One region of the Streptomyces sp. NPDC001381 genome, then DNA from elsewhere that is predicted to be linked to it. Evidence: riboswitches for the same ligand, from Rfam matches in the RefSeq annotation. Region 1 holds a riboswitch; each other region holds the start of a gene.
The links. Region 1 has a riboswitch for cobalamin ahead of ACFY2L_RS02985 (prenyltransferase/squalene oxidase repeat-containing protein). Riboswitches for the same ligand answer to the same signal wherever they lie in the genome.

Region 1 (2,191 bases):
ACGCCGCGTCTGTAGACCCCCTGGGCTCCCTCGCCCGGCACGCGAGACCGGGCAGCTCTAGACTCACAGGGTCTCAGCTGAATAACCGTCAAAGGATCAACTACGTTGCTCGCAGCACGCATTGGCACTGTCCTCGGTGGTATCGCCGCCGCGACCCTGCTCACGATCGGCAACGCCTCGGCCGTCCACTTCGAGATCGACGAGGCCGACGCCACGCCGTTCGACGGAAGTGTGCCGTCCGCCACGGAGTGCGCCCACAACTCCGTGGGGAAGGGCTGTTTCCGCGAGGTCGGGGACTGGTTCGAGATCGTCGACGAGAAGAAGGACGGGCACGCGACCCTCGTCGTCTGGCGCAGCATCTACCCCGAGAGCCAGGCGACCATCCGGCAGGGAACCATCTGGAACACCGCCGGCTTCCAGACCTACCGGTACCAGAACAAGGATCTCCACGAGGGATACCTCCTCGAGCTCCGGGTGTGCGCCGGTGAGTGGCACAACAAGCACGTCATCGACAGCACCTGCAGCGCCTGGACGACGACCAAGTCCTGAACCCGCCCTCGGGCGGGGTCGCCGTGCTCCGGGGTGCACCAGTCGATGTCCTGGAGCCGTCGGCGGTGAGGTTCACATCGTCGGCCCCTCCAGCCGCTCCCTCACCAGGTCGGTGCGGGGCGGCGGCGCGTACGGCGGGCGCGGGGTGGCCGTGGCCGGCTCGACGGACTTCCCCGGCGACGACGACGGTGACGGCGCTGCCCAACCTGGCGGGGGCGGGCCCGGTGGCGGCGGACGTCTCACAGCCACCCCTCAGGGCCCTGGCTACCTGCGGGTAGAGTGACCGCGTCGTCATCACACCCGTACGGGGGGAAGCCGGTGCAATTCCGGCGCTGACCCGCAACCGTGAACCACCGCGCCGGTGGTGAGCCGGACTGCCCCGTGCGGACGTTGACCGGCTCACGTGCGCGGCAGCCCGCCGTCGCACGGCACCGTCGAGGTCTACGGAGCCGAGCCGCCGGGGTGTCCCGTGCTGCCCGGCTCCCGGACCTCCCGACCGGGAGAGGCACCCGCCGATCATGAAGTTCCGCCACAGCGCCGCGGCCCTGGCCGCCACCACCGCCGCAGTCCTGGGTGCCGCCGTTCCGTCCGTCGCCGCCACCCCCACCCCGGCGGCCGGGATACCCGACGGCCTCTACGGCACCGCCGACCCGACGTACGACGGCGTGTGGCGCCAGTCGCTGGCGCTGCTCGCGCAGGACACCGTGGGCGTGGTCCCCGCCGACCGGGCCGTCGCGTGGCTGGCGGGGCAGCAGTGCGCCGACGGGGCGTTCGCGCCGTTCCGCGCCGACACCGCCAAGGCCTGCGGCGCCGGGCTCCAGGTCGACACCAACAGCACCGCCGCCGCCGTCCAGGCACTGGCCGCCGTCGGCGGGCACGACGGCGTGACCGGCAAGGCCGTCACCTGGCTGAAGTCCGCGCAGAACACCGACGGCGGCTGGGGCTACTCCCCTGGCGGGGCCAGCGACGCCAACTCGACGTCCGTCGTCATCGGCGCGCTGACCGCCGTGGGGGAGAAGCCGGCGGATGTCCGCAAGGGCGGCCGGTCCCCGTACGACGCCCTGATGAAGCTCGCCCTGCCGTGCGAGGGCGAGGGCGCGGGCGCCTTCGCCTACCAGCCGGACAAGAAGGGCGGGCTGGCCGCCAACGCGGACGCGACGGCCGCGGGCGTGGTGGGCGCGCTCGGCAGGGGCCTGGTGGTGACCTCGGGCAAGGAGGCGGCCGCGGCCTGCGCCGACGCCGACCGGCCGACGCCGCGGCAGGTGGCGGCCAACGGCGCCTCCTACCTGGCGCGGGTGCTCGCCGGGAACGGGTACCTCACCTCCGTCCTCCCCGGCGCGGAGGACCAGCCCGACTACGGCAACACCGCCGACGCGGTGGTCGCGCTCGCCGCGCAGGGCGGGGCCGCCCAGGCCACGAAGCCCCTGCGGTGGCTGGAGCGGAACTCCGCGGCCTGGGCGCGGCAGAGCGGCCCCGCCGCATACGCCCAGCTCATCTTCGCGGCGCACGCCACGGGCACCGACCCCCGCGACTTCGGCGGCACCGACCTGGTCGAGAAGCTCAACGCGACGGGCCCCGCGCCGCGGGCGCAGCAGGCCGCCGAGAACGCGGCGGAGAAGCCGGACCGGAAGGACGAGGGCGA
Region 2 (2,191 bases), on a different contig from region 1:
CGTGCCTCCGACGACGAACGGCGCCAGGAGGATGGCCGACCACATGATCCAGGGGAGCATGGACGTCCCTTCCTTCCGCGCCGGGGACCGGGGTGCCCCCGTATCGTCCCGCCCGGGCGGCGGCGGGACATCGGTGGATCTACGTAGAGCCCTACGGAAGTCCCCGTGTCGTCGGCCGGGGGGTCCAGCGTTCCTCCACCCTGGCGAACCGCCAGTAGGCGATCGCCGCCGCCCACACGAGCACGAACAGGCCGACGATGACGTATCCGACGTTGTCGAGGTCGAGCGCCGCGATCCGGCCGGTGACGCCGTCCGTCAGGCGGAACTTCTCGTGCAGGACGCCGACCAGCTCGATCGTGCCGATGAAGAAGGCGACGGCGATGGACAGGCCGGTGATGGCGAGGTTGTAGAAGACCTTGCGGACGGGGTGGGAGAACGCCCACTGGTAGGCGAAGTTCATGAAGGTGCCGTCGAGGGTGTCGAAGAGGCTCATCCCGGCGGCGAACAGGAGGGGGAGGCAGAGGATCGCGTACCAGGGCAGTCCGGCCGCCGCCCCGGAGCCCGCCATCACCATCAGGGTGACCTCGGTGGCGGTGTCGAAGCCGAGCCCGAAGAGGAAGCCGAGCGGGAACATCTGCCCGGGCCGGGACACCGACTTGGTCAGCCGGCCGAGGATCCGGTTCATGAACCCGCGGGAGTCCAGGTGCTGTTCCAGCTCCCGCTCGTCGTACGTCCCCTCCCGCATCGCCCGGAAGACGCGCAGGATCCCCCTCAGGGCGACGAGGTTGAGGGCGGCGATGAGGTAGAGGAACGTGCCGGAGACGGTCGTGCCGAGGAAGCCGAGGACCTGGTGGGTGCGTGAGTCCTCGTTCATCACCGTGCCGGCGAGCCGGGTGCCGCCGGCGATGAGCGCGGCGAGGAGCACGACCACGCTGGAGTGCCCGAGGGCGAACCAGAACCCCACCGACACCGGCCGCTTGCCGTCCGCCATCAGCTTGCGGGTGGTGTTGTCGATCGCGGCGATGTGGTCGGCGTCGAAGGCGTGCCGCATGCCGAGGGTGTAGGCGGTGACGCCGAGCCCGATGCCGAAGGCCTTGTTCCCGACCTCGTAGTGACCGGGCACGACGAGCAGGAAGAGGATGCCGAAGGCCAGTACGTGCAGGCCGGCTATGGCGGCCATCAGCCCCGCCGTCCTGACGGTGTCCTCGCGCCGCCATCGGAAGGCGGCGGCTCCGGGCAGGGCGACGGGCTCGGTCATGCGGTCACGCTCCAGCACCTCGTGGATCACTTCGTGAGATGCCGTGGCCGGTCTCCTGGCTGCGGGTGCCGACGTCTCCGGCCCGCCTTCCCGGCCGTCTCATGACGGCCAGTGGCTGTCCCGCGGGGGGACTCGGGCCGGGGACTCCCCGATCACAGTGGCGAGGGCCGCTCCGGTGTCGCACCGGATTCCCGAACACCACGACCCGCCCACCGTAACGTACGGCCGCCCCGGCTCCACGAGGGTGCCGGGGCGGCCGTACCGGAGAGGCGCGGGTCAGGCGCGGGTCGCCTTGCGGCGGCGGGTGGCCACCACGATCGCCGCGCCGCCGAGCAGCAGGGCGGCGGCGCCGCCCGCGATCAGCGGGGTGGCGCTGTTCGCGCCGGTCTCGGCGAGGTCGCCACCGCCGCCGTCGGGCGTGGTGGCGGGGGCGGTGGTCGACTCGGAGGCGGACGGGGCCGGGGTGCTCGACTCCGACTCGGGCTCCGACGCCGTCGGCGACGGGGTCGTGCTCTCGGACGACGAGTCCGACGGCGGGGCCGAGGAGGCGGGCGCCGACGGCGACTCACCGCCGCCGGCCGGCGGGGACGACGACGGCGGCTGCTCGGTGACCGTGCAGTCCTTCGTGCCGCCGTTCCACGCGGCGATCAGCTTGTCCTTGATGACCGGCCGGTCCGGTCCCTTGGGCAGTTCGCCGTGCTCGAAGCCGTCCTTGGCGTCGAGCTTGCCGTCGAACTTCACCGCACCGCGGTAGAGGTCGATCTGCGCGTAGCAGCCGGCGTCGGGGACGGAGATGTCGAGCGTGTCGGTCTGCCCGGGCTTGACGGTCACCGAGTCGAAGTCGACGAAGACCTGCTCACCGGAGGTGCCGAAGGTGGCGCCGTGGGCGAGGTAGGAGGCCAGGGAGGCGGTGCAGGTGCTCGCGTCGCCGGC
Region 3 (2,191 bases), 600 kb from region 1:
ACGGTGACGCCGAGCGCGAGCAGGCCGACACGGCGGGAGAGCCGTACGGCGCGTTCGATGTCGTGGGCGACGACGGCACGTCCCGCCGTCCCGTTGAGCACGGGCCGGTGCTCCACCCGCCCGGCGTAGGACAGGGTCCCGCCCAGCCGCACCCCGAGCGCACCGGCGAAGGAGGCCTCCACGGGACCGGCGTTGGGACTGGGGTGCAGGTGGGCGTCGTCCCGCCAGGCCCGTACGGCGGCGCGCGGCCGGTCGCCGGCGACGGCGGCGAGGACGGCGGTCAGCCGCGCCCCCGGCCACCCCGCGAGGTCGTCGAGCCGCGCGGAGGCCCACCCGAAGCGCCGGTACCGGGGCGACCTGTGCCCGACCATCGCGTCCAGGGTGTTGACGGCCCGGAACCCGAGCAGCCCCGGCACACCGCCCACGGCGCCCCACACCAGGGCGCCCACCACGGCGTCGGAGGTGTTCTCGGCGACGGACTCGACGACGGCCCGCGCGATCCCGTCGGCGTCGAGGGCCTGCGGATCCCGCCCGCACAGGTGGGGCAGCCGGGCCCGCGCGCCCTCGACGTCCCCCGCCTCCAGGGCGCGCCCGACGGCACGGGCCTCGCGGGCGAGCGAGGTCCCGCCCACCACGGCCCAGGTGGCGGCGGAGGCGAGAGCGACGGAAGCGGCCGGGGAACGCCGTACGGCCCGGTCGGCGGCGGCCCCGAGGACCACGGCCCCACCGGCGCAGACGACGGTGTGCAGGGCGCCCCACCCGCGGTGGTCCCGCCACAGCACCCGCTCCACGGCTCCGGCGGCCCGCCCGAACGCGGCGACCGGATGCCCCCGGCGTGGATCACCGAGGAGCAGGTCACCGAGGAGGCCGAGGGCGGCGCCGTACGCGTGAACGCGATCGGCACGCATCGGCTCAGCCGGCCGCGGGGTCGGGCAGCGAGCTGGTGCTGTACCTCAACGGCCGAGCGAGCATGGCGATATGTCCTCACTCAGGGTGTCCACGCCCTGGTTCGACGAGACCGGCGGCGAGAGTTCCTGGCTCCCGGGGTGGTGCACCCCGGTGACAGTGGCGGGACCGCGCCGGATTCGCACCGGCTTCCTCTTCTGCCGCCGTACATGGCTCCGGCAGTCCACCATGGCCCCGGAAGGGCCGTCAACTTGCCGTTGACCTGCGAGGCTGGAGTGTGCTGAGCCCCACACAGGGGCGGTTCCGGAGGTCACGGAAAAGGGGTGCGGGACGGCGATCCGTCCCGCACCCCGAGGTGTCCGAGCTGGTGGGTCAGGCCACGATCAGGGAGATCCCGTACGCCACCGCCGCCGCGCAGGCCGCGAAGCACGCGTAGGCGCCGGTGACCGCGAGGGTGGCGGAGCCGCCCTGTTCCGCGGCGCGTTCCTGACGGGACAGGCCCATGATGCCGAGGGTGAAGAGGGCCACCAGGGCCACGGTGATCACGAGGCTGACGCCGAAGACGGAGCCGAGGGCCGCCCAGTCGATCTTCATGCTGCTTCTCTTCCTTCGTACCGGGTGGGCGGGTTCAGACCGCGGGGGCCGTGGGCTCGGTGGCCGTGGCGGCCGGGGAGGGGATGGTGGCCGTCAGGCCCTCGGTGACCGTGCCGGCCGGAGGCGGGGCGACGGCGGCGATCGCCGTGGTGACCACGCCCGCCGGCTCCTCGGTCTCGTTGACGTTGGACGCGTCCACGACCTCGCGGCGCGAGATCTTCCAGATCGCCGCGCTGGAGGCGACGAGGAAGACCGCCACGACCGCCGTGCCCCAGTCGCCCAGGTTCGTGACCGACTCGGCCAGCGCGCCCACCAGGGCGGCCGCCGGGAGCGTCAGGCCCCAGGCCACGAACATCCGGGTCGCCGTGGACCAGCGGACCACGCCGCCCTTGCGGCCCAGCCCCGCGCCCATCACCGAACCGGAGACGGAGTGCGTGGTGGAGAGGGAGAAACCGAGGTGGGAGGAGGCCAGGATGACCGTCGCCGCGCTGGTCTGGGCGGCGAAGCCCTGCTGCGGCTGGAGGTCGGTCAGGCCCTTGCCCATGGTGCGGATGATGCGCCAGCCGCCGAGGTAGGTGCCGAGCGCGATGGCCAGGCCGGCGGAGAGGATGACCCAGGTGGGCGGGTCGGAGTCGGGGGCGACGGCACCGCCGGCGACCAGGGCGAGGGTGATGATGCCCATCGTCTTCTG
Region 4 (2,191 bases), on a different contig from region 1:
TCCCGGCCCTGGTCGGCGGCCTGTTCACCCGCTGGTTCCACCGCTGGGCGCTGCTCGCGGGCTGGGCGGTCGGCATGGTCTACGGCACGGTCGCCGCGTACGGCGTCGCCTCCCCGACCCAGAAGCACTTCGGCGGCTCGGCGAAGGAGATCCCGGGCATCGGAGAGATCGGCTACATCGGTCTCACGGCGTTCGTCCTCAATGCCGTCGTGACCGTGGTCCTGACCTTCGCCCTCAAGGCCGTGAAGGCCCCCGAGGGCATCGACGAGACCAGGCCGCAGGACTACACGGCGGACGCCGGGGACCCGGGGGTGCAGGTGGAGCTGCCGCCGGCGACCGCCGGAGCGTCCCACTAGACGAGACCGCGGCGGGCCGTCGGGAAAATCCGGCGGCCCGCCGTCGTGCGCATGGGGCACACTGCGCGCCATGGACATCCGGATCAGGCAGGCGAAACCCAGCGAGTACGCCGCCCTCGGCGAGATGACGGCCCGTGCCTACCTCGACGACGGCCTGCTCGACTACGGCGAGGGCGACGAGTACCTGCCCGTGCTGAAGGACGTGGCCGGGCGGGCGGCCGCCGCCGAGGTCCTCGTGGCCGTGGAGGGCGAACGGCTCCTCGGCGGAGTCACCTTCGTCCCCGGCCCCGGCCCCGTCGCCGACATCGCCCGTCCCGGCGAGACGGAGATCAGGGCGCTCGCCGTCACGCGCGAGGCGCGGGGCCGGGGCGCCGGTGAGGCCCTCGTGCGGAGCTGTGTCGACCGCGCCCGGGCCATGGAGGGCCGCACCGCCGTCGTCCTGTCGACCCAGCGCGCCATGCACAGCGCCCACCGCCTCTACGAGCGCCTCGGCTTCGTCCGCACACCGGAGCGGGACTGGAATCCCGTGCCGCACCTGGACGACCTCACTCTCCTCACCTACAAGTTGACACTCTGAAACCACCCCGACACAACATCTGGGGGTGGCGTGACGGGTGAGCACAAGATGTATGCTCATGCTCGCTGTCGCCGCAGGGGAATCCGGTGCGAATCCGGAACTGTCCCGCAACGGTGTACTCGCGTGTGCGCCCACCCGTGTCCGCACGCCTGTCCAGTCCGAGGACCTGTCGGCAGCGCACCCGGCCGTCCGGCCCGGGTGCCTTGACGTCCGGGCCTCGTGGAGTGGGCCGGTGGACGCGACGCCGCGTGCGCTCGTGTGCTGCCCCCTGCTCCGCGCCAGGCCCCCTGCCGAGCGAGGGAGAGCCCCACGTGACCATCGCGCCAGCCGATCCGGCCTCAGCCGTCCTGCCGGAAACCGACGGTCCCGGTGCCGCGCTGCTGCGGACCCTGACCGAGCTGACCGCCGACCTCCCCGACGCCGACCCCGGCCGGGTCGCCGCCGCCGCGCTGCGCGGCCGGTCCGCCGGGGCGGACGAGAGGGAGCTGCGCGAGCTGGCCACGGAGGCGGCCGCCGGCCTGATCTCCGAGGACCCCGCCTACTCCCGGCTGGCCGCCCGGCTGCTGACGATCAGCATCGCCACGGAGGCCGCCTCCCAGGGCGTCACCTCGTTCACCGGGTCCGTGGCCGTCGGTCACCGCGAGGGCCTCATCGCCGACCGCACCGCCGACTTCGTACGGCTGCACGCGGCCCGCCTGGACGCGCTGATCGACCCGGCCGCCGACGACCGCTTCGGCTACTTCGGGCTCCGCACCCTGCACAGCCGCTACCTGCTGCGGCACCCGCACACCCGCAAGGTCGTCGAGACGCCCCAGCACTTCCTGCTGCGGGTGGCCTGCGGTCTCGCCGAGGACGACACCACCCGTGCCCTGGACGAGGTCGCGGCGCTCTACGGGCTCATGAGCCGCCTCGACTACCTGCCGTCCTCCCCCACGCTCTTCAACTCCGGCACCCGGCACCCCCAGATGTCGTCCTGCTACCTCCTCGACTCCCCGCTGGACGAGCTGGACTCGATCTACGACCGCTACCACCAGGTGGCCCGGCTCTCCAAGCACGCCGGCGGCATCGGGCTGTCGTACTCCCGGATCCGCAGCCGCGGTTCGCTGATCCGCGGCACCAACGGGCACTCCAACGGCATCGTCCCGTTCCTGAAGACCCTGGACGCCTCCGTCGCCGCCGTGAACCAGGGCGGCCGGCGCAAGGGCGCGGCCGCGGTCTACCTGGAGACCTGGCACTCCGACATCGAGGAGTTCCTGGA

Region 2: linked by a shared signal. The riboswitch ahead of ACFY2L_RS20665 (HoxN/HupN/NixA family nickel/cobalt transporter) and the one ahead of ACFY2L_RS02985 (prenyltransferase/squalene oxidase repeat-containing protein) in region 1 are both predicted to bind cobalamin.
Region 3: linked by a shared signal. The riboswitch ahead of ACFY2L_RS00335 (cobalamin biosynthesis protein) and the one ahead of ACFY2L_RS02985 (prenyltransferase/squalene oxidase repeat-containing protein) in region 1 are both predicted to bind cobalamin.
Region 4: linked by a shared signal. The riboswitch ahead of ACFY2L_RS14670 (ribonucleoside-diphosphate reductase subunit alpha) and the one ahead of ACFY2L_RS02985 (prenyltransferase/squalene oxidase repeat-containing protein) in region 1 are both predicted to bind cobalamin.

The regions. Positions count from the first base shown of each region.
Region 1 is NZ_JBIAWO010000001.1:659,281-661,471, forward strand. Features, by position in the region: gene ACFY2L_RS02975 (nuclear transport factor 2 family protein) at 1-15, shown strand, start outside; gene ACFY2L_RS02980 (hypothetical protein) at 106-549, shown strand; cobalamin riboswitch at 818-951, shown strand; gene ACFY2L_RS02985 (prenyltransferase/squalene oxidase repeat-containing protein) at 1,068-2,191, shown strand, end outside.
Region 2 is NZ_JBIAWO010000004.1:463,201-465,391, forward strand. Features, by position in the region: gene ACFY2L_RS20660 (hypothetical protein) at 1-60, opposite strand, end outside; gene ACFY2L_RS20665 (HoxN/HupN/NixA family nickel/cobalt transporter) at 152-1,258, opposite strand; cobalamin riboswitch at 1,286-1,476, opposite strand; gene ACFY2L_RS20670 (LAETG motif-containing sortase-dependent surface protein) at 1,535-2,191, opposite strand, start outside.
Region 3 is NZ_JBIAWO010000001.1:62,452-64,642, reverse strand. Features, by position in the region: gene ACFY2L_RS00335 (cobalamin biosynthesis protein) at 1-908, opposite strand, end outside; cobalamin riboswitch at 1,006-1,149, opposite strand; gene ACFY2L_RS00330 (hypothetical protein) at 1,279-1,500, opposite strand; gene ACFY2L_RS00325 (anion permease) at 1,535-2,191, opposite strand, start outside.
Region 4 is NZ_JBIAWO010000003.1:235,414-237,604, forward strand. Features, by position in the region: gene mctP (monocarboxylate uptake permease MctP) at 1-356, shown strand, start outside; gene ACFY2L_RS14665 (GNAT family N-acetyltransferase) at 427-933, shown strand; cobalamin riboswitch at 973-1,122, shown strand; gene ACFY2L_RS14670 (ribonucleoside-diphosphate reductase subunit alpha) at 1,245-2,191, shown strand, end outside.